DNA from 4 places in the Ciceribacter thiooxidans genome. Region 1 is predicted to be linked to each of the others. Evidence: predicted binding sites of a transcription regulator. Region 1 holds the regulator's gene; each other region holds the start of a gene.
The links. The regulator PhoB, encoded in region 1, activates phosphate uptake and scavenging genes when phosphate is short. The targets are predictions, from matches to a motif close to TGTCATNNANCTGTCAT.

Region 1 (6,073 bases):
CGTGGGTTTGCCGCAGTCGGCGCCGATCGTCGGCGGCCTCGTACTGACGCTGATGACGTTGCCGACCATCATCATAGCCACGCGCGCGGCGCTGAAGGCAGTGCCGCCGTCGATCCGCGATGCAGCTCTCGGCGTCGGTGCGTCGAAGATGCAGGCGACCTTCCATCATGTATTGCCTTTGGCGATGCCGGGTATCCTCACAGGAACGATCATCGGTCTGGCTCGCGCCCTCGGGGAGACGGCGCCATTGCTGCTCATCGGCATGGTGGCGTTCGTCCGTGAGTATCCGGCCGGGCCACCAGAAGGCTTCTTCGACCCGGCATCCGCTCTTCCGGTCCAGATCTACAACTGGACGCAACGCGGCGACCCGGCCTTCGTGGAGCGCGCGTCCGGTGCGATCATCGTGCTTCTCGTATTTCTGCTGATGATGAACCTGATCGCGATCATTCTTCGCCGCCGCTTCGAGCGCCGTTGGTAAGAGGGCTGACTATGAGTAACATGCCGACTACAATGACGACCACGACGAAGGCTGCAACGATGAACGACTCGAAGATCTCGGCCCGCAAGGTTCAGGTGTTCTATGGCGACAAGCACGCGATCAAGGACGTTGACATCGAGATACCGCCGCGTTCGGTCACCGCCTTCATCGGACCTTCCGGCTGCGGCAAGTCGACCTTCCTGCGCTGCCTGAACCGCATGAACGACACGATCGCCAACTGCCGCGTCGAAGGACACATCTCCATCGACGGGGAGAACATCTACGATCCCAAGGTGGATCCGGTTCAACTGCGCGCCAAGGTCGGCATGGTGTTTCAGAAGCCGAATCCGTTCCCGAAATCGATCTATGAGAACGTCGCCTACGGCCCGCGCATTCATGGGCTCGCTCGCAAGAAGTCGGACATGGACGACATCGTCGCGTCGGCATTGCAGAAAGCCGGCCTCTGGAATGAAGTGAAGGATCGCCTCGATGCGCCCGGCACCGGGCTTTCGGGTGGCCAGCAGCAACGTCTCTGTATCGCCCGCGCCGTCGCCGTCAGCCCCGAGGTCATCCTGATGGACGAACCTTGTTCGGCACTCGATCCGATCGCGACCGCCAAGGTCGAGGAACTGATCCACGAGCTTCGCGCGAACTACACGATCGTCATCGTGACCCACTCCATGCAGCAGGCGGCGCGTGTGTCGCAGCGCACGGCGATGTTCCATCTCGGTGAGCTCGTCGAAGAAAACGATACCGACAAGATGTTCACCAATCCCGACGATCAGCGCACGCAGGACTACATCATGGGCCGCTTCGGCTGATGCCCTGTCATCGGTCGCGCTGACGCATTCATTCGAGGATCACGACATGTCATCGACACACATCTACTCCGCCTTCGACGAAGAACTGAAATACCTGATGCGCCGCATTTCCGAGATGGGCGGACTTGCCGAACAGATGGTGAGCGACAGCGTCCGGGCATTGGTCCAGGGCGACTCCGCGCTTGCGCACAAGGTCATCTCCGACGACGTCATCATGGACGCAGCAGAGCGCGAAATCGGCGACAAGGCTGTCATTACCATCGCCCGTCGTCAGCCCGTCGCCAGTGACCTTCGCGAGATCATCGGAGCGCTCAAGATCGCCAGCGACCTCGAACGGGTCGGCGATCTCGGCAAGAACAACGCCAAGCGCGCCATGGCGGTCCAGAGCGCCGGTATTCCACGCAAGCTGGCTCGCGGGATCGAACATCTCTCCGAGCTCGCGCTCGTTCAGCTGAAGGAAGTTCTCGACGTCTACTCGACCCGATCGGCGGAAAAGGCGAAATCGGTTCGTGACCGCGACGATGAGATCGATGCCGTCTACACGTCCCTGTTCAGGGAGCTGTTGACCTACATGATGGAAGATCCCCGCAACATCACCAGCTGCACGCATCTCCTCTTCTGTGCCAAGAACCTGGAGCGGATCGGCGATCATGCCACCAATATCGCCGAAACCATCTACTACATGACGACCGGGGCCCAGCCGGAAGGCGAGCGACCGAAGGAAGACCTGACGACGGATGTCGGCGTGGTCACCGAGTGATGCCGCTGCGGAGGATGAGCAAGCGATGCAGCCAAGAATAGTGGTGGTCGAAGACGAAGAGGCGCTGAGCGTACTCCTTCGTTACAATCTGGAAGCCGAAGGCTACGAGGTGGAGACGATTCCGCGCGGCGACGAGGCGGAACTGCGTCTCCAGGAAAGGGTTCCCGATCTCCTGCTGCTGGACTGGATGCTGCCGGGCGTCTCCGGGATTGAACTCTGCCGCAGGCTGCGGATGCGGCCGGAAACCGAACGCCTGCCGGTCATCATGCTGACGGCGCGCGGCGAGGAGAGCGAGCGGGTGCGCGGTCTCGCCACGGGGGCTGATGACTACGTCGTCAAGCCGTTTTCCACGCCGGAACTGATGGCGCGCGTCAAGGCGATGCTGCGGCGCGCGCGTCCCGAGGTGCTCTCGAGTGTCCTTCGCTGCGGCGACATCGAGCTTGACCGGGAGACGCACCGCGTTCATCGCAAGAGCCGCGAGGTTCGCCTCGGCCCGACCGAATTCCGGTTGCTGGAGTTCCTGATGTCGTCGCCCGGCCGCGTCTTCTCCCGATCGCAGCTTCTGGACGGCGTATGGGGGCACGACATCTATGTCGACGAACGCACCGTCGATGTCCATGTCGGACGCCTGCGCAAGGCGCTCAACTTTTCCAACATGCAGGACGTCATCCGCACCGTGCGCGGGGCAGGCTACTCGATGGAGGCCTGAGGTCCTGTCGTCTCATGTATAAAAAAACGGGCCCGCGGGGCCCGTTTTCTCTGCTGTGTCGGCGAAAGCTTACCGTTCCGCCTTGCGACGCTCGGAAACCGGCTGGTAGGCGAGCTTCGCGTGATAGCTGCAATAGGGTGAGGAATCGAGAGACTCGCAGCCGCAGAAGTGGAACTCGTCGCTCATCGGATCGCCGATCGGCCACTTGCAGGTACGCTCCGTGAGTTCCGTCAGGCCGAGGCGGCGGGAAATCGGAATCACGACGTTGGAGGAGGTTACGGCGCGGACCTCTTGGATGAGACCGATCTGGCCCTCTTCCTTCAGTATGGCGCCGCCTGCCGGCCGGGCGTTTGCACGGGTGGGAACGCGTGCAGCAAAGCCCGACGGACGAGGGGTCGGTGCCGGGCGTTTCGGCGTACGCGCCGGTGCCGTGCCGCCGCCGGACTTTGCGCGTCCCGGCAGGTTCAGACGGTGGACCTTGCCGATCACGGCATTCCTGCTGACTCCGCCGAGTTGCGCGGCGATCTGGCTTGCGCTCAGGCCTTCAGCCCAAAGCCTTTTCAGTTTTTCGACGCGCTCATCTGTCCAATTCATGCCATTATCTCCGCCGTCGCGATTTTGATGGCAGAATCCGTCACCGTTGCTTCGAACGAATCCGAAACAAAACTTCCTCGATACTTTCGGTGACTATTTCTGCCGCATGCAATCTTTTAATGTAAATTTAACCTAGTGTGGCGCTGACTCCGTGACAAGAGTCGGACGAATCAACGGGAATCGATTTTCAAGTTTTCCCCAACTTGCTGGTTGGCGTTGGCGCAAAAAATCAAAGCTGTGAAAGTCGTCCCGGCGTGACAAAAAACCTTTGCCTGTCGCAGTTTTGTTGACAGCGCAACGGGAAATGCCGATAGTGCCAGCCGCCGCCGAAAGGCGGCATTTTTGATTTTTTCGGGGATTTTTCTCCGGGAAATCGGATGATCGTTCTTGACATCTATCGGTTGCGAAGGAGCTGTTCCGCCATGGCTGAAGCCACGCCGCTTTACGAAACCTACCTGCGCGCGCCTTTGCGTTTCGAGCGCGGCGAAGGGGTTTGGCTGATTGCGGAGAATGGTGAGCGATATCTCGATTTCGCGGCCGGTGTTGCAGTGAATGCGCTCGGTCATGCGCATCCGCATCTCGTCGAGGCCCTGAAGGCGCAGGCCGGAAAGGTCTGGCACCTGTCGAACCTCTATGAGGTGCCGGGCCAGGAGACTCTGGGTGAACGGCTGACGAACGCGACCTTCGCCGACAAGGTGTTCTTCACCAATTCGGGCGCCGAGGCGCTGGAATGCGCGATCAAGACCGCGCGCCGCTATCATTTCTCGAAGGGGCACCCGGAGAAGTTCCACATCATTACCTTCGAGGGTGCCTTCCATGGCCGCACGCTGGCGACGATCGCTGCGGGAGGGCAGGCGAAGTACCTTGAAGGTTTCGGACCCAAGGCACCGGGCTTCGACCAGGTGCCGTTCGGCGATATCGAGGCGGTGAAGGCGGCGATCACCGATAATACGGCTGCAATCCTCATCGAGCCGGTGCAGGGTGAAGGCGGCATTCGTACGGCGTCCAATGAGTTCCTGCGGGCGCTTCGCCAGATCTGCGACGAAAAGGGGCTTCTCCTGATCCTCGACGAAGTCCAGTCGGGCGTCGGGCGCACAGGCAAGCTCTTCGCCCATGAATGGGCCGGCATCACGCCCGATATCATGGCCGTCGCCAAGGGTATCGGTGGCGGCTTTCCTCTGGGTGCCTGTCTTGCCACGGCGGAGGCTGCGTCCGGCATGAAAGCCGGAACGCACGGCTCGACCTACGGCGGCAATCCGTTGGCGATGGCCGTCGGCAACGCCGTGCTCGACGTTGTTCTTGCAGATGGTTTTCTGGAGCACGTGCGAGATGTGGCGCTGGTCTTCCGGCAGGGGCTCGCAGCGCTTCACGACCGCTTCCCCGACGTCATCGAGGATATCCGTGGCGAGGGCCTGATGCTCGGCATCAAGGCGAAGGTACCGAACGCAGAACTGCTGCAGGCCATGCGGGACGAGCACATTCTCAGCGTTCCGGCTGGCGACAATGTCATTCGCCTGCTGCCGCCGCTGATCACGACAGCGGAAGAAGCGCGCGAGGGGCTTTCGCGGATCGAGCGCGCGGCCGAACGGGTGCACGGCGCCCACGAAAAGCAGGCGGCACAAGCCTAAGCAGCAGAAATTCAGACAGGTTTTCCCATGGTATCTCCGAAGCATTTCCTCGACCTCTCGGCCGTTTCGTCCCACGATTTGCGCACCATCATGGATGACGCCCGTGTGCGGAAGCAGGCGACCAAATCCGGAACGGCGGACAAGCCGCTTGCCGGCAAGATGCTTGCGATGATCTTCGAAAAGCCGTCCACCCGCACGCGTGTGTCTTTCGACGTCGGTATGCGCCAGCTCGGTGGCGAGACCCTCTTCCTTTCCGGCACGGAAATGCAGCTCGGCCGTGCCGAAACGATCGGCGACACCGCAAAGGTCCTTTCGCGCTTCGTGGATGCGATCATGATCCGCACGACCGATCATTCGCGTCTCCTGGAGATGGCGGAGCACGCGACGGTTCCCGTCATCAACGCGCTGACCGACAGCACGCATCCCTGCCAGATCATGGCCGACATCATGACCTTCGAGGAGCATCGCGGTCCGGTGAAGGGCAAGACGCTCGCCTGGACCGGAGACGGCAACAATGTCCTGCATTCGCTCGTGGAAGGAGCCGCCCGCTTCGGCTACCGGATGAACATGGCCGTACCGCTCGGGTCCGAGCCGGACGACAAGTACCTCAACTGGGCGCGCGACAATGGCGGTGAAGTCATGCTTTGCCACGAGGCGGAGCGCGCCGTGGAAGGTGCTGACGCCGTCATTACCGATACCTGGATTTCGATGAACCAGGAGCACAAGGCCAGGGGGCACAACGTCTTCCAGCCCTACCAGGTGAACGGAGCGTTGATGGCGCATGCAAAGCCGGATGCCCTCTTCATGCATTGCCTGCCCGCACACCGCGGCGAAGAGGTCACCGACGAGGTGATCGACGGTCCGCAGTCCGTCGTGTTCGACGAGGCAGAGAACCGGCTGCACGCGCAGAAATCGATCCTCGCCTGGTGCCTTGGTGCGATCTGATCCGGTTTGCTCGCGCCTGTCGCATCCGGCTTGATCTTCTCGCCTGGGGACCCCATGTGAGCGGTAAATTCGGGACTGATGCGTCCCCGGCAATCAGGCGCCTGCGGCGCAAGGAGTACAATAATGGCAGACAAGGCC
Region 2 (6,073 bases), 1.7 Mb from region 1:
GCTGAAATTCGGGTAGGTGAGGAAGGCCGGCCCTTTCCGTCCTTGCGGCAGCACGAGACCGACGGGGAGGGCGGCGGACGCGGTATTGCCGTCACGTGGCTTGACGCCGAGCGCGAACCAGTCGCCGGCGGTCATGCCGCCTTCAAGGCCCGTCTTCTCCCAGGGCAGGTTTTCCGGAAGGGTCACTTCCTGAATCCACGGCTCGCCGGCGCGCCAGCCGAGGCTCTGAATGAAGCGGGCGGCCGTCAGGATTGCGTCCGGCGAACTCTTCTTGACGTTGACGTGGCCGTCGCCGTCGCCGTCGATGCCGTAGGCGACGATGTCCTTCGGCAGCATCTGCACCTGGCCGATCTCGCCCGCCCAGGCGCCGGTATTGGTCGAGGGATCGAGATCGCCGTGCTCAACCATGGTGATGAGGTTCAAGAGCTGCGGACGGAAGAGTTCCGGGCGGCGGCAGTCGTGGGAGAGCGTCACCAGCGCGTTGCGGGTGTTGAAATCGCCCTGTACGGCGCCGAAATCGGTCTCCATCGCCCAAAAGGCGGTGATCACGCCGGGCGGCACGCCGTAGTCCCGCTCGGCCCTCGCGAAGACGTCGGCAAATTCCCGCATCTTCTTACGGCCGATGTCGAGGCGAGCCTGGCTGACGGTGCGTTTTGAAAATTCGAGGAAGGTCTGCTTGAAGACGCCCTGGGCGCGGTCGCGCGCGAGCACCTTCTGGTCGATCGCGGCACCGGCGAGCGCCCGGTCGGCGGCGTCGGGGGATGCGCCATTCGACACGGCCTCGGCCTTCACGCCCTGCAGGAAGGCACCGAGATCGCCGCCGCACTCGGTCGCGCCGGTGACGGCGGTGGAGGCGAGCAGGCTTGCGAGGGTGACGATGGTGGTCAGGCGGGTACGGGCGGACATGCGGACTTCCTCATGGGTTTCGGTGGACGTGGTATCGGAAGAGATTTTGGCCAAAGCGAGGAAGAGGCGGGTCATGGGCTCCGGTGCGATGGCGGTGGAAGCGGAGAGGGGGATTTCCCCGGTCCTCCGCCCATGTTCTCTTGCGACACCCATCACTTGGAGACGGAGGCGACCCAGTTCTTCCAGTTCTGTTCGGTGCCGGCGAAGACATTGATGTCGGTCTGGCCGCGAATGCCCGGCACGACGCCGGTCGATGTGTACTGCCAGAAGGCCCAGCGGCGGTCGGCATAGATGTCCTGCGGGTGCTTCGCCACCGAGCGGACCCAGAAATGATAGTCCTGGAAATAACCGGCGAGGTTGTCGCGGTGGAAATCGACGGAGGTGTAGATGATCGGCCGCTTGCCGTAATAGGCCTCGATCCGGTCCATGAACCGCTTCATCTCGGCGCGCACGGTGGCGGCGTTCGGCCTCAGCGTGCAGGTCTTCGAGCTCGGGTTCCACTCGACGTCCAGCACCGGCGGCAGATGCATCGAGGCCTTCGGCACGTTGCGGATGAACCAGTCGGCCTGTTCGTCGGCGGTCGAGCAGAAATAGTAGAAATGGTAGGGCGCGTGCGCCAGGCCGGCGGCTGCCGCTGCGCGCCAGTATTCGTCGAAGCGCGAGTCGATCCGGTCCTTGCCTTCGGTCGCCTTGATGAAGACGAAGGAGACGCCGGACTTGCGCACCGAGGCCCAGTCGACGTCGCCGTTCCACTTGGAGACGTCGATGCCGTGGACCTTGTGACGGTAGGGCGTGTTGTCGCCGAAATCCTGCGGGTCGGTGTCCTGGAAGCGCGGCTTGATCGACGATGTTTCCATCAGGTCGTAGCTCGCGGAGGTGCAACCGCCGAGAAGCAGGAAAAGGGGCAGGAAAGCCAGAACAAGCAACCGCATCGAAGGCCCGTAGATGATATTTGAACCGTACTCCTGAGGCGGCGCGCACGAACGCATGACACAACAGGTGCAAGCCCAATTGTGGCTCTATCATCGTTAAAAAGCCGTTATTTGCAACTGCCGATATCAGCCGGGCATCCGGACGACCGCAAGCCAGGCATAGCCGCGACCCACGGTTTCGAAGCGGAGCTCCGCCCCGGCGACCTTCGCCCGTGTTTCCAGGGCCTCCCGCAGGGTCGCCCGCGGGGTGACATGGAAGCGCGAAAGCCAGGCGATAAGCAGGCGCCGGAACCAGGCCGGCAGGCGCTCCTGCTGGCCGAAGTCGACGATGTGCAGCGAGCCGCCGGGCGCGAGTGCCACAATTGCCGCGTCGATCGCGCTCTCCCAGTCGGGGATCATCGAGAGCGCGTAGGAGATCATGATCCGGTCGAAGCCGGCAGTCCCGAATTCTCCGGCGGAAAAGCTCGTCGCGTCTGCGAGCCGGAACACGGGGAGTGGCAGGCCGCGGAAATTGCGTCCGGCCTGGGCGAGCATCTCGGCGGAGATGTCGAGGCCGAAGAGCCTGGCACCCGGATAACGGCGAGCGGCGAGCAGGAGATTGCGACCGGTGCCGCAGCCGACTTCGAGGAGCGAGCCGTCTTCCGGCACGATGAGTTCGGCGATCATCCGGTCGCGGCCGAGGAGATAGTATTTCCGCGTCAGGTCGTAGATGTGGCGCTGATATCGGTACATGCGGTCCATGCGCCCGGCATGGTCGTTGTGATCGTCCTGCCCGAACAAGATCTCCGCCATCAGCCTTTTCTCTCGTAGATGTGGAAGCCGCCGTAGATCGCCGAGCGGTCGCAGGTGCCGAGTTCGCGCGAGCGTTCGGCGAGATAGTGCCACTGGTCGAGGAGGGCGGGCGAGAGACGGCCGTCGAGCACGCTGCGTTCGGCGGCGGTCCGGAAGATCACGCGCGCGCCGGGAGCGGCGGTGCGGGTGATCTCGCTCCACAGCGCGTTGATCTGGCGGTCGTTCATCCAGTCCTGGGCGTCGAGGAGGACGAAGCGGTCGACGCTTGCCGCCGGCTTGCTGGCGAGCAGTTCGGTGAAGCTTGCGTGATGGACGGCGACGCGACCGGCATTGGTGCGGATCGCGTCATAGTTCTCGCGGGCGAGATAGGTCGGGAGCCGCCCCTCGTCGGGAGAAGGATAGCGGCGGGCGAAGGCCTGCCAGGCGAACCAGTTCTCGGCGATGGGGAAGTCGCAGGCGAGCTTTTCGAGGCGGCTCTTCAGGACCGGGGCGATGCTTTCGCCGTCGGAAAGGCTGGCGAGCTCGTCATATTGCTGCGGCGGGATGCCGAGCCCGAAGAGCGAGCTCTTGCGCCGCGTGATCCAGCGCACCAGCGGTTTGTCGAAGAGCGGGGCGATGTGCGTGTCGAAATAGTGCCGCTGCTCGGAGAGCGTCTTCGCCCTGGTGATGCCGTCGAGGCGAACGCCGTGCAGGGACGCGAGCAGATGGCCGGCGGCGATGAAGCGTCCGAGCAGGCCGGTGCGGCAGAAATTGCGGTCGAAGGCGGTGATCCGCCGGCGGCCGTCGAGCCGGCGCCCGTTCCAGTAGCCGCGGCTTTCGGCATCGAGATTGGGAGCGATGAAGCGGTCGAAATTGCAGCTGTTGGTGCGCATTCCGGCTGTGCCGAACATCCGTACGACGGCCGCGTGGTCGGGCAGGTGCCGGAAGGCGCCGAGCTTCAGCCGGTTCAAGGCCACGTGGTGCGGGTTCAGGTCGACGACGTCGATGCGTTCGGGCGAGCGCGAGAGATAGGCGAGCATGTTGCAGCCGCCCGAGCCGATGGTGACGAGCCGGTGACCCTCGCCGAGCTCCATCGCGGCCATGTCCACCTCCGGGTCTTCCCAGATCTGCGGATAGACGAGGCCGGAAAAGAGCATGCCGAACAGCCGTTCGGAGAGGCCATCGCGGCTCAGCGCCCTGTGCCGGAGAAGCGCCTCGGCAATCTTGCTGCTGCGGGGAAGTTCAGTCTCCGGGGCGAGGTCGGTCATCGGGAAGGCCATCCGTTGAAGGTCTCCGGCGTGTAGCGCGGCGATGCAACAGTTTGATGAAGCGCCCTGTTTACGAGCGACCGGATCGGTTTTGGTCGGGGAGAACGGGTTCAGCTTTTCCGCCGTGCTTCAAAGGCTTTGCGGGAGACGCGGCGGCGGCGCTATGGTGCGGCCGCGAGAGGCGGCAAGCGCCCGGAAAGAGGAGCAGGCGAGGATGAGACTGATCAGGCGGATGGTGAAGGGCTTCTTCCTGCTGCTCGCGACGGCAGTCGCGGCCGCGGTCGTCTGGCTTGCCGTGTCGCCGCCGGCACTGTTGCGGGTCGGCACCGGCTATGCCGCAAAAATCGTCTGCTCCAACGTCTTCATCGCCGGCCGTGATCCCGACGAGGTGTTGAGGGTCGACGTCCAGGCACCGGGCAATCCGCTGCTTAAGCTCATCGGCCTCGACACCGACCGGGAGAAGAAGCGGGTGACGGCCCGCCTTCTCGGCTTCATCGCGCCGAACAGCGCCGTCTACCGCGAGGGCCTCGGCTGCGCGAGCGCCCCGGATGGTGGTGGCGCGATGGCCGGGCCTATTCCTGCGCCGGTGCTCCAACAGGTTGCCGCCGCCTCCACCAATGTGCCGTGGCCCGACGGCGAGGCGGCGACGCCGATCGATCCGAAGCTCGGGATGGTGCTCGCCGATGCCGACCTTGCCGGCCCCGGCATGCGGGCGGTGGTCGTCATCAAGGACGGCCGGCTTGTCGGTGAGGCTTATGGCAACGGGTTCTCTGCCACGACGCCGCTGCTCGGCTGGTCGATGACCAAGACCGTCAATGCGGCGCTCATCGGCCGGCTGATGAGCGAAGGGCGCATTGCGCTCGATGACCGTGACCTGCTGCCCGAATGGAGGAGCGACGGTCGCGCCGCGATCCGCATGCGCGACCTCTTCGCGATGGAGAGCGGCCTTGCGTTCAACGAGGAATACGGTGATGTGACCGATGTCACGCGCATGCTCTACCTGGAGCCGGACATGGCGGCGTTTGCCGCTACGCGGCCGCTTGCGGCGGAGCCGGGAACGGTCTTCAGCTATTCCTCCGGGGGAGCCGTGCTGCTCTCGAAGATATGGATGAACCGGATCGGCGACCGCGAGGCGGCACTCGGCTATCCGCGGAAAGCTCTGTTCCAGCCGCTCGGCATGGCGAGCGCTGTCCTCGAGGCGGACGAGGCCGGTACCTTCGTCGGCAGTTCTTACATGTATGCGACGGGTCGCGACTGGGCGCGCTTCGGCGAGTTCCTGCTGCAGGACGGCGTCTGGAAGGGCGAGCGCCTGTTGCCGGAGGGGCTTGTCGCGGCGATGCAGCGGCCGACGCGGGCCTCGGGCGGCACCTATACGGAAATCCAGGCCTGGGCGGTCGGACCGGGGGACGAGCCCGACAGCAGATTCGGCCTTCCCGACGACACCCTCTGGGTCGTTGGCCATGACGGCCAGACGATCGCGATCGTTCCTTCGAAGAGGCTGGTGGTGGTCAGGCTCGGGCTCACGCCTTCGAAGCTCGGCTATCGTCCGCAGCTGTTCGTGAAAGCGATCGCGGGCGCGCTCGACTGATCCTATTCGAGGACGTAGAGCATGCCCTTGCGCTTGGCGTCGTAATAATAGCCGCGGGCGTAAAGGCGCACAGCGCCGTCATTGCTGTTGTCGGCCACCAGCCAGGCGCCGCGCAGATACTTGGCCGCGTACTTGATGTTGGTCTCGGCGTCGAAGAGGCCGGAGGCCGGGCCTTCGTAGCCCATCGATTTCGCCGTGTTGTACTTGATCTGCATGAGCCCGTAATGGCCGTTGTTGTAGGCCTTCGGGTTGTAGGTGCTTTCGCGGCGGACGACGCGGTGGAGGAGTTCCTCGGGGATCTTGTAGAACGCGGCGTACTTGCTGATGAGGCCGTTGATGACGGTCGGGCCCTTGGCGGCCTGCGGCACCTTCTCCTTCTCGACCGCCGGCGGCGCGCCGGGCGGGGAAATGTCGAACTGTGCGTCGAGCGCTGCGAGCGACGAGGATGCGGACGGTGCCGCATAGGCGAGCGCGCCGGCCGGCTTCTGCGTCGGAACCACGGTCTGGATCGCCGTCACTTCCTCAGGCAACACGGTTTCGGCACTTGCCAGTTCCGGAACCGCGTCGGGCGTGGCCGGCATGGCGGCGGTCTGCATGGCGAGCTGTTC
Region 3 (6,073 bases), 420 kb from region 1:
CTACTATTACCGTGGCTATCGCGGTTATCGACACCCGCGTCCGGGCTATCGCTATCACAACGGCTATTGGTTTCCGCTGGCAGCATTTGGTGCCGGTCTGGTGATCGGCGGCGCGCTGGCCGCCCCGCCGCCGCGGGCGCGTACGGGTCTCAGCCCCAGGCATTACCGGTGGTGCGAGGCTCGTTACCGGTCGTATGACCCGTATTCGAACACCTTCCAGCCGTATCACGGGCCGCGCCGCCAGTGCGTCTCGCCTTACTATTGAGCCAACGGCACCTGCAAGAGGCATAAAGATGCCCGGCTTCGGCCGGGCATCTTTCGTTGATGGACAAAGGTTGCCGTGACCTGTGCGGTTCCACATCCTCCGTCATGCCGGACTTGATCCGGCATCCAGTCACGGTGCGTCCGCGCCGTGGATGAAACTTTTGCGATCAAGGGCTTGATCGCGCTGGATGCCGGCTCCGAGGCCGGCATGACGGTAGGCTTGAGCTTGCGCCGTAAGTTGTCGCAGGCCCTCGCTGCGGTTCCCGGCAAAACGGAAAAGGGGCACCGGCCCGAGCCGATGCCCCTCCGCAAGCGGTGAGCGTGTCCGTCAGCCGATCATCGCGTTGTCGTCGCGCTTGATCGCGATGACGGTCGAGCGCGGCAGCTTACCTTCGCCGTCCGGGAAGGGCGCGTCGGGATGCTGGATGCCGACGAAGTGCGTGCGCTTGTCGGCCGACCAGGTCTGGCCGGTGACTTCCGAACCCTTCGGTGCGGTCAGGAAGCGCTCGATGCGGCCGGTGGCCGGATCGCCCGCGAGCATCTGGTTGTTGCCCTGACCGGCGAAGTCGCCCTCGTTCGAATCCTCGCCGTCCGTCTGGATCCAGAGAAGGCCGGTCGTATCGAACATCATGCCGTCCGGCGAGTTGAACATGTTGCCGGCGTTGATGTTGGAGGAGCCGGCATAGGCGTCCTTGTGAACGTCCGGATTGCCGGCCATGCAGAACAGGTCCCACTTGAACTTGCCGTCGGCATGATCGTCGTTTTCCGGATACCAGCGGACGATCTGCCCGTACTCGTTCTTCTCGCGCGGGTTCGGGCCACCGACCGGCATCTCGTCGCCACCGGCATTCTTCTTGATGCCGCGCTTGCTGTTGTTGGTCAGTGCGCAATAGGCCTCGATGGCAACCGGATTGATCGCCACCCATTCCGGACGGTCCATCGTCGTGGCGCCGACCTTGGAGGCGGCCTGACGGGTGAAGACGCAGATCTCGTCCATCTTCATGCCGGTCGTCTCCGGCGTCAGCGCCAGCCATTCGCCGGTTCCGTCATCGGCGAACTTCGCGACGAAAAGCGTGCCCTCGTCGAGCAGCTTGGAGGTATCGCCGCCCGGAACGTAGATGCCGTTCGAGACGTATTTGTAGAGGAACTCGCCACGCTCGTCGTCGCCCATGTAGACGACCACGCGCCCGTCGCGGGCAATCACCACGGCGGCATTCTCGTGCTTGATGCGGCCGAGGGCGGTGCGCTTTACCGGGGTCGACGTGGCGCTCGACGGGTCGATCTCGACCACGTAGCCGGCGCGGCGCGGCTCGTTGGGGTTCTTCGAGACATCGAAGCGCTCGTCGAACTTTTCGTAGGCGTAGCGGGTCTCGGCCGTGATGCCGTACCGGGCATAGTCCTCCGGCAGGGCGAAGTTCGCATCCGTCGAGCCGAAATAGCCGTTGAAGTTCTCCTCGCAGGTCAGATAGGTGCCCCACGGCGTACGGCCGGCGCCGCAGTTGTTGAAGGTGCCGAGACAGTCGGTGCCGTTCGGATCGGCGGCCGTCTTGACGAGTTCGGAACCGGCGGCTGGGCCCGAAAGCTTCATTGGCGTGTTGTGGTGGATGCGGCGGTTGAACGGGCTGTCGAGCACGATCTGCCAGCCGCTTTCGCCCTCGGCGACTTCCATGACCGTCACGCCCTGCATGTTCTGCAGGATCTTCACGTCGTCGGCCGACTGCGGCACGCCTTTTTCGGTGTGCGGCAGGTTGGTTTCCGGGTTCACGTATTCATGATTGATGGCGATCACCTGATGGCCGCCGATGACGAAGAGCTCCATCCCGTCGGTATTCTCGCCGAAGACCTTGTCGGAGTTTTCGAGGCTGACGCCCTTCGCCGGATCGACGTCCGGAACGTTGGAAAACAGCGGCTGGCCCCATTTGGCGAGCGGCTGCCAGCTGTAGCCTTCCGGAACATGGACCGTGTTGTCGGTGGCGATCGGAACCGGCTTGAACTGAAAGCGCGAGGCCGCTTCCTGGGCCTGCGCCGAGGTCGAGCTCATCAGGTTGCCGAGCGTGCCCATGGCGGCGGCGGCCGAACCGAGGACGAGCACGCCGCCGAGGAAACCGCGGCGCGAGATCGCCCGCTCGACGACCCGGTCGAAATCGGTTTCGGCCGGCGGCGGGTTCTGCAGTTCGTCCCATTCGTCCCAAGACAGCTTGCTGGTGTCGACGTCGGTCATGGTTTGCTCCTGTGCTGACGCTGTTGGAATATCCGAACTGCGGGTTAACGGGCTGCCGTTACAGTTCTGTGACGGGCCCGCCCGGGCCTGTGGAAGCTGCGCCATTTCTTCAATTGTCCACGGGCTGAACGGTGTGTCACCCGCAGATCCCGCGGGTGTACCGGATTTTCCCTGTCATCCCGTGCCGATGATAACTAAGTTGGCAAAAGCCAATCGATCGGAGACCTCCATGTCGTTCTTTCCCGGAATCGACCCAGCCGCCGGCGACGCGCCGGCCTGCGACGCCATCGAACATCTCATCATTCCACGGACCAGCGACATCGGCGGGCTTGCCGTGCGTCGTGCGCTGCCCTCGGCCAAACGACGTCTGGTCGGCCCCTTCATCTTTTTCGACCGCATGGGCCCGGCCGTGCTGAAGGCGGGCGAGGCGCTCGACGTGCGCCCGCATCCGCATATCGGCCTCTCGACCGTCACCTATCTCTTCGACGGCGAGATCAAGCACCGCGACAGCCTCGGGACGACGCTCGTCATCCGTCCCGGCGACATCAACCTGATGACGGCGGGCAGGGGGATCGTCCATTCCGAACGCACGCCGGAAAACCTGCGTGGCAGCCCGCTCTCGATTTCCGGCCTGCAGACCTGGATCGCTCTTCCCGACGAGAAGGAGGAGATCGACCCCGCATTCGCCCATACCGGGCGTGACGCGATGCCCGTCTTTGACGACCACGGCGCCAGCGGGCGGGTGGTGATCGGCAGTCTTTCCGGCATGGCCTCGCCGGTCGGGGTCTTCTCCGACACGCTCTATGTCGACCTGGCGCTCGTGCCCGGCGCCACTTTCCCGTTCGATGCCGGCCACGAGGAGCGCGCCGCTTATGTCCTGTCCGGGGAGGTGGAGATCGCCGGCGATCGTTTCGGCGCCGACCAGTTGCTGGTTTTCCGCCCCGGCGACGCGATCACGCTGAAGGGAGGGGTCGACGGTTGTCACGTCATGCTTTTCGGTGGCGCTCCGCTTGCTTCCCCGCGTCACGTCTGGTGGAACTTCGTTTCCTCGTCGAAGGAACGCATCGAAAAGGCCAAGGAGGAATGGCGTACCGGCAGATTCGACATTGTTCCCGGCGACGAAGACGAGTTTGTCCCTTTGCCCGAGCGTCGTTAACTTCTATATAAGGGAGGCATGGGCCGTTCTGCGGTGTTGCCGGGCCGGAAATTTCCGCCTGGGGCGCAGGACCCTTGAACCGAAGACATAAGAAGAATGAGGCCTGAGCCCGTGACATCGCTGCCCGAGACCCCCTTGCTCGACAAGGTGAAGCTGCCGACGGACCTGCGTGAACTGGAAGACCGCGACCTGCCGCAGCTTGCCCGCGAGGTCCGCGACGAAATGATCGACGCAGTGTCGAAGACCGGCGGACACCTGGGCGCCGGCCTCGGTGTCGTCGAGCTGACGATCGCGATCCACAAGGTTTTCAACACGCCGCACGACCGGCTGATCTTCGACGTCGGACACCAGTGCTATCCCCACAAGATCCTCACCGGCCGGCGTGACCGCATCCGCACGCTGCGGCAGGAGGGTGGCCTTTCCGGCTTTACCCGTCGGGCCGAGAGCGAATACGATCCGTTCGGCGCCGCACACTCCTCGACCTCGATCTCGGCCGGCCTCGGCATGGCGGTCGCTGCCGAACTTAGCCATACCGATCGCAACGTCATCGCGGTGATCGGCGACGGCGCGATGTCGGCCGGCATGGCCTACGAGGCGCTCAACAATGCCGGCGCACTGGACGCCCGGCTGATCGTCATCCTGAACGACAACGACATGTCGATCGCGCCGCCGACCGGCGCGATGAGCGCCTATCTGGCAAGGCTCGCCTCCGGCCGCACCTATATGGGCTTCCGCGACTTCGGCAAGAAACTGACGGCCTATCTCGGCAAGAGCGTCGACCGGGCGCTTACCCGTGCGGTCGAACATGCCCGCGGCTACGTGACCGGCGGTACCATGTTCGAGGAGATGGGCTTCTACCATATCGGCCCGATCGACGGGCATTCTTTCGAGCACCTTCTGCCGGTGCTGCGCAATGTCCGCGACAACGGCAGGGGTCCGGTGCTGATCCATGTCGTGACCCAGAAGGGCAAGGGCTACGCTCCGGCGGAAGCGGCCGCCGACAAGTATCACGGCGTCAACAAGTTCGACATCATCACCGGCACGCAGGCCAAGGCGAAGCCGAACGCACCGAGCTATACCGCCGTGTTCGGCGAAACGCTGGTGCAGGAGGCGACCCTTGACGAGAAGATCGTCGGGATCACCGCGGCGATGCCCTCCGGCACCGGCATCGACAAGCTGCAGGAAGCCTTCCCTCACCGCACCTTCGACGTCGGCATTGCCGAGCAGCACGCCGTCACCTTCGCCGCGGGTCTTGCGGCGGAAGGCTTCAAACCCTTCTGCGCGATCTATTCCACCTTCCTGCAGCGCGCCTACGACCAGGTCGTTCACGACGTGGCGATCCAGAGATTGCCGGTGCGCTTCCCGATCGACCGCGCCGGCCTCGTCGGCGCCGACGGGCCGACCCATGCCGGCTCATTCGACACCGGCTTCCTCTCCTCGCTTCCCGGTTTCGTGGTCATGGCCGCCGCCGACGAGGCGGAGCTGAAGCACATGGTGCGCACGGCCGCAGCTTACGACGAAGGCCCGATCTCCTTCCGCTATCCGCGCGGTGAGGGGGTCGGCGTGCAACTGCCCGAACGCGGCTCCATCCTGGAGATCGGCAAGGGCCGGATCGTCAAGGAAGGCACCAAGATCGCCCTTCTCTCGTTCGGCACGCGCCTTGCGGAATGTCTGCTCGCAGCCGAGGACCTCGACGCCGCCGGACTTCCGACGACGGTGGCGGACGCCCGCTTCGCCAAACCTCTCGATCACGACCTCATCCGCCGGCTCGCCCGCGAGCATGCGGTGCTGGTGACCGTCGAGGAAGGGGCCGCCGGAGGCTTCGGCAGCCAGGTGCTGCACTTCCTTTCGGGCGAGGGCCTGCTCGATCACGGTCTCAAGATCCGTTCCCTCGTGCTTCCCGACGTGTGGATGGAGCAAGGCAAGCCCGAGGCGATGTATGAGAAGGCCGGCCTCGACAGTCGCGGCATCGTCGAGACGGTGTTCCGCGCGCTCGGCCAGAAGGGTTTCGGCGTGAACGCCGCGGGCTGAACGCCGGCACCCTCTTTTACTCCAAAAGAAAAGGCCCGGATCGCGGCGGCGGTCCGGGCCTTCTTCATGACGTCGCGGAGACGGTCAGAACTCCGACCATTCCTGCTTGACGGCCGCCGAAGACGAGCCGCCGCCGAAGGCGCCGGCGACGCGGTTCGCGAGCGCCCGGGCAGGGGACGCGGCGGGGCCGCTGCCTTCCGTTGCCGCCTGAGGCGCCGGACGGCGACCCGCCGACCGTGATGCGGCGGAGGGAGAGGCGGCGCGCAGTTCACGCTCGCCGGTTTCGGCGAGCGTGAACTGCGCAAGAAGGCTGTTCAGCGAGGTGGCTTCCGTCGCGAGCGAATGGCTGGCGGCGGTCTGCTGCTCGACCATGGCGGCATTCTGCTGTGTGCCCTGGTCCA
Region 4 (6,073 bases), 1.2 Mb from region 1:
TCTCCGCGAGATGGGGCTGCTGATGCTTTGGGGGACGGCCCTTCTCTACATCGACTCGCTGGCGATCATCCTGCTCTACGAGCGGATCGGTCGGATCCTCCCCGGGCCGACGATCACCAGGGTCGCCGCAAGCAGCGTGCTCGTGCTTACCTTCGACCAGATCGGCTTCTATGGTCTGCTCGCCTATCTCTACGATGCCCCCGCGGCCGTGTTCTGGGGTGGGTGGAAAGCGAAGATGGCGGCGGCGGTTCTCTATTCGGCGATGTTTGCGCTTTATCAGATGGTCTTTCGTGATCCGGGCATGGTGTTGGCGCGCCGCCCGATCCGCGACGTCTTCACCGACCTGACATTCCGCGAGCGCTACGAGGACCTGCTGGCGCGGACGGGTCGCGATGTTCTCACCGGCGCCTTCGATCGCGGACGGATGGAGATCGAGGCGCCGCGCCTGCTGCGGGAATCGACCGAGCGTCGCAAGCCGCTCAGCGTCGCGATCGTCGACGTTGACCATTTCAAGGCGGTGAACGATCGCTTCGGCCATCTTCACGGAGACAGCGTGTTGCGCGAGGTGGCCGACGAACTGCATCGCGGCACCAGAACCGGCGACCTGCTGTTTCGCTACGGCGGTGAGGAATTCGTCGTCGTCCTGCCGGAGGCCAATCACGCCGACGCACTGCTGATATCGGAGCGCATGCGACAGGAGATCGCCGTCGGTGTCCGAGACCATGGCGGCGGGGCTGTGACGGTCAGTATCGGCGTCGCGACGGCACCGGAAGACGGAGCGAACTTCACCAGCCTGCTTGCGGCGGCCGACAACCGCCTCTATCGCGCGAAAAATGCAGGCCGCAACCGCACGGAAGGCCGGCCGGACAGCGGCGCCTGAAGCCGCGTCCGGCGCCGCGTCCCTAGGTCAGAGAATCAGGCGGAACTTCGCAAAGCCCTCCGCTCCGTCGCCCGCATCCTCGATCTTCGCGCCTTTGACGTCTTTCGCATATTGCCGACCCTTCGGTCCGGTCTCGAACAGCGCTGTCGCGCCCTTGTTCGGGGCGAAGGACCAGTTGCCGTCGGCGGACGGATTGATCTGGCCCTGCTCGACGATGTAGCGGACGATGACGTCGCGGTTAGTGTCCGGGGCGACGAAGATCACCTTGTCGGCTGCGATCTCCGGGAATTTTCCGCCGCCACCGGCACGATAATTGTTGGTCGCGACCACGAACTTGCGGCCGGGATCGATCGGTTGTCCACCGAAGTGCAGGTTGACGATACGGTTCGCCTCCGGATTGATGACCTTGCCGTCGCCGTCATATTTCGGCGGCTGGGCGAGATCGATCTGGTAGGTGACGCCGTCGATCACATCGAAATTGTAGGAGGGGAAGTGCGGGTTGAGGAGCGGTGCGTCCTTCGCGCCGGGCTCCACCTGGTTGAACATGCCGGCCGACATCTCGAGCCAGTTCTTGACCTGCTCGCCGGTCACCAGCACCGCCTGGACCGTGTTCGGGTAGAGATAGAGGTCGGCGACATTCTTGATCGCGATGTCGCCGGCGGCGACGTCCGTATAATAGTCGGGGCCGCCGCGTCCGCCGGCCTTGAAGGGCGCCGCCGCCGAAAGGATCGGATAGTCCTTGTATTCGGAGTCCTTCAGCATTTCGCGGATGTACCAGGTCTGCGCATTCGAGACGATCTGCACCGAAGGGTCGTCGGCCACGAGCGCGAAATAGGAATAGAGCGGCGCCGACGTCTTGCCGACCGATGTACGGACATATTGCAGCGTAGCCTCGTGCTCGGTGGCGACGGACGCGATGATCTCGGGCTTGTCGGACACGTCCGCGACGACTTTGCGGTTGTCGTCGCGGTGGTAGATCGGACGTGCTTCGCAGGTAAAGTCGACGATCTGCCAGCTTGCGCCGTCCTTCTCCAAGAGGAGGTCGATGAGCCCGAGATGTGAGCCCCAGAACCCTCCCATCACCGCCGGCTTGCCGAGCAGCGTACCCTTGATCGGGTCGGCGCCCGGCACGTCGTCCCAGGTCTTCGGGCCGGGGAAGACCAGATGCTGGTGCCCGGTGAAGACCGCGTCGATGCCGGCAACGCCGGCGAGATAGAGCGACGCATTTTCCATGCGGTCGCTCTGGCCGTGCCCGTCGATGCCTGAGTGGGAAAGCGCGACGATGAGGTCGGCACCATCCTCCTTCATCACCGGGATCCAGGCCCGCGCCGTATCGACGATGTCGCGGGTCTGTGCACGGCCTTCGAGGTTCTTTGCATCCCAGACCATGATCTGCGGTGGCACGAAGCCGATGAAGCCGATGCGGATCGGGTTTTCGTTGCCGGCGCCGTCTCTGATCTTGCGGTCGAGAATGGTGTAGGGCTTGAAGTAAAGCTCGTCCTTCGTCGGATCTTCGGCCAGCTTGCCCTTCGTGAGATTGGCGCACACGATCGGAAAGTTCGCCCCGCCCAGCGTGTTGAACATGAACTCCAGGCCGTAGTTGAACTCGTGGTTGCCGAGCGTGCCACACTCGTAGCCAAGCACGTTCATCGCCTTGATGACCGGATGCAGATCGCCGGCCTTCATGCCCTTTTCATAGGCCATGTAGTCGCCCATCGGATTCCCCTGCAGCAGGTCTCCGTTGTCGATCAGCATCGAGTTTCCGGCTTCGGCGCGGATCGAATCGATGATCGACGCGGTGCGGGCAAGCCCCATTGTGTCGTTCGGCTTGTCGGCATAGTAGTCGTAGGGCATCACGTTGACGTGGATGTCCGTCGTCTCCATGAGCCGCAGGTGGGCCTGGTTGCCGTTCGCCCGGGCGGCGAAAGGATGGAGGACGACGAGAGCGGTGGTCGCTGCAAAGCCCCCGAGGAGACTGCGGCGCGAAATGGGATGCAGATCAGACAGGGACATGTGGGGTCTTCCTCCGGTGGCTGCCCTTGCGACGGGCAAGACTAGAGCCGTTTAGGCACAAGTGCATCCGGAAAATGACAGGCATGTGTCGGTTGTGGCCGCTGCGGTGTTTGCAGCGGCGAGACACGGAGGACAGGGGCCGTCGCTCCGTGCGAAGTGCCCCGTGATCCTTCAGCGACGGTATGCCTTTTCCGCTCGATCAGCGGGTTAGAACCGGACGGACTTCTTTGTGGAAGTGCCGGAAGTAAGCCGACATCTGTGCGAGCGTATTGCTCGTGCTAATGACTTCGACGCCGAGACGACTCGCCCTGCGCCAGCGTACGGTGGCTTCGATCAGACCGAGGTGGTCGTTCTGGATCTGCACGACGCTGCCGGCGGCGGCGTGGAGCGGTGTCGCAAGTTCGAGCGCAAGACCCGTTCGCGAGACGTCGACCATCCGCGCATTGGCTTCCTGCTGCAGATACTTCACCTTGCTGTCGACCCGACAGCGTTGCCGCGATGCCCGCCGTGTTTCCATATTCAGGTTTGATTTCGTCATGGTTCCCCGAAAAGGTTGTCCTTAAACGCAACCTTAGGAGGAGTTCTTTGCCGGTCGTTGAATCTTGTCGTTAAAATTGTCGCTATATGCATCAAAGGCCGACATTCGGCCGGTCGATGATCTCGCGGAGAGCAAAGCTGGAGTTGATCTTGACCACATGTGGCAAGGCAGACAGCCAATCGCGATGGATGCGCTCGTAGTCCTCGAGGTCCTTGGCCGCGACGCGGAGGATATAGTCGTATTCGCCGGACATCAGATAGCAGACGAGGACGTTCGGACAGCGCTTTACGGCAGCCTCGAAATCGGAGAGTGTTTTCGCGAACTGGCCCGAAAGCGAGATGTGCACGATTGCGATCATCTTATATTCGAGTACCTTATTCGACAGCCGCGCGTGATAACCGCTGATCACCCCCGATCGCTCAAGGATGTCGTGGCGCCGCGAACAGGCCGAAGCACTTAGTCCGACCTTCTCGGCGAGCTCCGCGTTGGTCATGCGACCGTTTTGCTGAAGCGCTTTCAAAATCGCAAGATCAATCGCATCCAGTTCCTGCATTCGAATATCCTTCGATGAATTCATTTTTACGCGCAATAATGCGCGAAATTAATGATGCTCAAAATCGAAATTTGCAAGGACATTTTGCGCCTTCGGTGTTTCAAATCTTGGGTCAAATCACCCGAGGCGATAAACGCCGCAAGAGAGGAACAAAAATGCTGGTAGGCTGCCCCAAGGAAATCAAGAATCACGAGTACCGCGTCGGGCTGACCCCGGGTGCCGTGCGCGAATACGTGGCGCACGGTCACAAGGTGCTGATCGAGACGGGCGCGGGCGGCGGTATCGGCGCCGACGACGGTGCCTATATTGCTGCCGGTGCCGAGATCGTCGGTTCGGCCAAGGACATCTTCGCTCGTGCCGACATGGTCGTGAAGGTCAAGGAGCCGCAGCCGTCGGAATGGACGCAGCTGCGTGAAGGCCAGATCCTCTACACTTACCTGCACCTCGCTCCCGATCCGGAGCAGACGAAGGGTCTGCTCGAATCCGGCGTTACCGCCGTTGCCTACGAAACCGTGACCGACGACCGCGGCGGCCTGCCGCTGCTGGCTCCGATGTCGGAAGTCGCCGGTCGCCTGGCGATCCAGGCCGGTGCCACGGCACTGCAGAAGGCCCATGGCGGCCGCGGCGTGCTGCTCGGCGGCGTTCCCGGCGTGCTTCCGGGCAAGGTCACCGTCATCGGCGGTGGCGTCGTCGGCCTGCATTCCGCGCGCATGGCCGCCGGCCTCGGCGCCGAAGTCACCATCATCGACCGCTCGCTGCCGCGCCTGCGCCAGCTCGACGACATCTTCGCCGGTCGCGTCCGCACCCTCTACTCGACGATCGACAGCCTCGAACAGGCCGTCTTCGCCGCCGACCTGGTGATCGGCGCCGTGCTGATCCCGGGTGCCGCTGCGCCGAAGCTTGTCACCCGCGAAATGCTCTCGGGCATGAAGAAGGGTGCCGTCATCGTCGACGTTGCGATCGACCAGGGCGGCTGCTTCGAAACCTCGCATGCGACGACGCATTCGCATCCGACCTATGAAGTCGACGGTGTGGTTCATTACTGTGTCGCCAATATGCCCGGCGCCGTGCCGGTCACGTCCACCGAGGCCCTGAACAACGCTACGCTTATGCACGGCCTTGCGCTCGCCGATCGCGGCCTGCGCGCTCTCGCCGAAGACCGTCACTTGCGCAATGGCCTCAACGTGCACCGCGGACGCATCACCAACCGTCCGGTCGCGGAAGCGCTCGGCTACGAGATGCACGCGCCGGAAATGGTCCTTAACGTGGCGTAATGTAAGATTGCGCCTCGGCGAGCATTCCGTGACGTAAGAACCGCGGAACGTCGCTGCATGTGTCACGACCGGCCAGTCTCTGGCCGGTCGTTCGCGTTTCCGCTCATGCCCTGTCGATACGGCACTGGTAGCAATTGTTGGTGGCCGACCGGACGTGCACGTAGGCAATATCTTCCCGTTCGAGAAGCTTGGCGGCATATTGCCGGATCTCCTCGCGCGGGGTGACGGCGCCGGAACCGTAGACAATCCGGTCGTTGTCGCCATAGCCGCGCAGGATGTAGCTCGGGTGCCGCAGGATCGGCGGTAGCGCCTCTCCGCCGTCGTGACGTTCACAGGCCTCCGCATGCAGGAAGATCGGCCCGGTCTCCGCATAAGGCTGGGGTGCGGGAAGGGACGGTGCGCGAGAATGAGGTAAGGCTCGCCGGCACCGACCAGACGCAGGCAGTGGCGGCAGGGAACGCCGTCGCCATCGGAAACGCTTCGTTCCGGGGCGAGGCCATAGGCGTCGGCTTCCCCCTCGCGATAGGAGGCCGCAATGGTGGACGGTAAGGCGGAAAATCGGATCATGGACATGGTGTCTCCTTTCGATCGCACCATTTTCCGCCGAGGACGTTCCCGAACCACCCGTTTCCTGCCGGATTGCGGAAAATTCGGCCCAAATTTGGTTGTTTCCGCAGATTGCCGCCCCGTGCCCGGATGCACTATGCAAAGTAATCGGGGCTGTAGAATTCGGGGGAATTATGCTCAGAAAACTTATGTGTGCGGCGCTTGCCTGCGTCGCGTTCGCGATGCCTCATGCTGCGCGATCGGAAGAG

Region 2: a site for PhoB is predicted at 3,923-3,939, ahead of H4I97_RS05130 (BtaA family protein). Genes of this name have one in related genera too.
Region 3: a site for PhoB is predicted at 2,543-2,559, ahead of H4I97_RS12895 (PhoX family protein). Genes of this name have one in related genera too.
Region 4: a site for PhoB is predicted at 2,968-2,984, ahead of H4I97_RS08945 (bifunctional 2',3'-cyclic-nucleotide 2'-phosphodiesterase/3'-nucleotidase). Genes of this name have one in related genera too.

What each region holds. Positions count from the first base shown of each region.
Region 1 covers NZ_CP059896.1:3,046,729-3,052,801, reverse strand. The annotation lists gene pstA (phosphate ABC transporter permease PstA) at 1-478, shown strand, start outside; gene pstB (phosphate ABC transporter ATP-binding protein PstB) at 511-1,299, shown strand; gene phoU (phosphate signaling complex protein PhoU) at 1,346-2,059, shown strand; gene phoB (phosphate regulon transcriptional regulator PhoB) at 2,085-2,768, shown strand; gene H4I97_RS15025 (GcrA family cell cycle regulator) at 2,838-3,362, opposite strand; gene H4I97_RS15020 (aspartate aminotransferase family protein) at 3,785-4,990, shown strand; gene argF (ornithine carbamoyltransferase) at 5,018-5,935, shown strand; gene H4I97_RS15010 (Hsp33 family molecular chaperone) at 6,059-6,073, shown strand, end outside.
Region 2 covers NZ_CP059896.1:1,092,167-1,098,239, forward strand. The annotation lists gene H4I97_RS05115 (lytic murein transglycosylase) at 1-906, opposite strand, end outside; gene H4I97_RS05120 (glycoside hydrolase family 25 protein) at 1,059-1,838, opposite strand; gene H4I97_RS05125 (class I SAM-dependent methyltransferase) at 1,965-2,630, opposite strand; gene H4I97_RS05130 (BtaA family protein) at 2,630-3,877, opposite strand; gene H4I97_RS05135 (serine hydrolase domain-containing protein) at 4,092-5,465, shown strand; gene H4I97_RS05140 (transglycosylase SLT domain-containing protein) at 5,468-6,073, opposite strand, start outside.
Region 3 covers NZ_CP059896.1:2,627,166-2,633,238, reverse strand. The annotation lists gene H4I97_RS12900 (BA14K family protein) at 1-265, shown strand, start outside; gene H4I97_RS12895 (PhoX family protein) at 593-2,485, opposite strand; gene H4I97_RS12890 (pirin family protein) at 2,715-3,641, shown strand; gene dxs (1-deoxy-D-xylulose-5-phosphate synthase) at 3,753-5,672, shown strand; gene H4I97_RS12880 (methyl-accepting chemotaxis protein) at 5,757-6,073, opposite strand, start outside.
Region 4 covers NZ_CP059896.1:1,871,899-1,877,971, reverse strand. The annotation lists gene H4I97_RS08950 (GGDEF domain-containing protein) at 1-880, shown strand, start outside; gene H4I97_RS08945 (bifunctional 2',3'-cyclic-nucleotide 2'-phosphodiesterase/3'-nucleotidase) at 908-2,893, opposite strand; gene H4I97_RS08940 (PilZ domain-containing protein) at 3,093-3,362, opposite strand; gene H4I97_RS08935 (Lrp/AsnC family transcriptional regulator) at 3,523-3,984, opposite strand; gene ald (alanine dehydrogenase) at 4,140-5,258, shown strand; partial or broken gene H4I97_RS08925 (DUF1203 domain-containing protein) at 5,362-5,831, opposite strand; gene H4I97_RS08920 (DUF4344 domain-containing metallopeptidase) at 5,999-6,073, shown strand, end outside.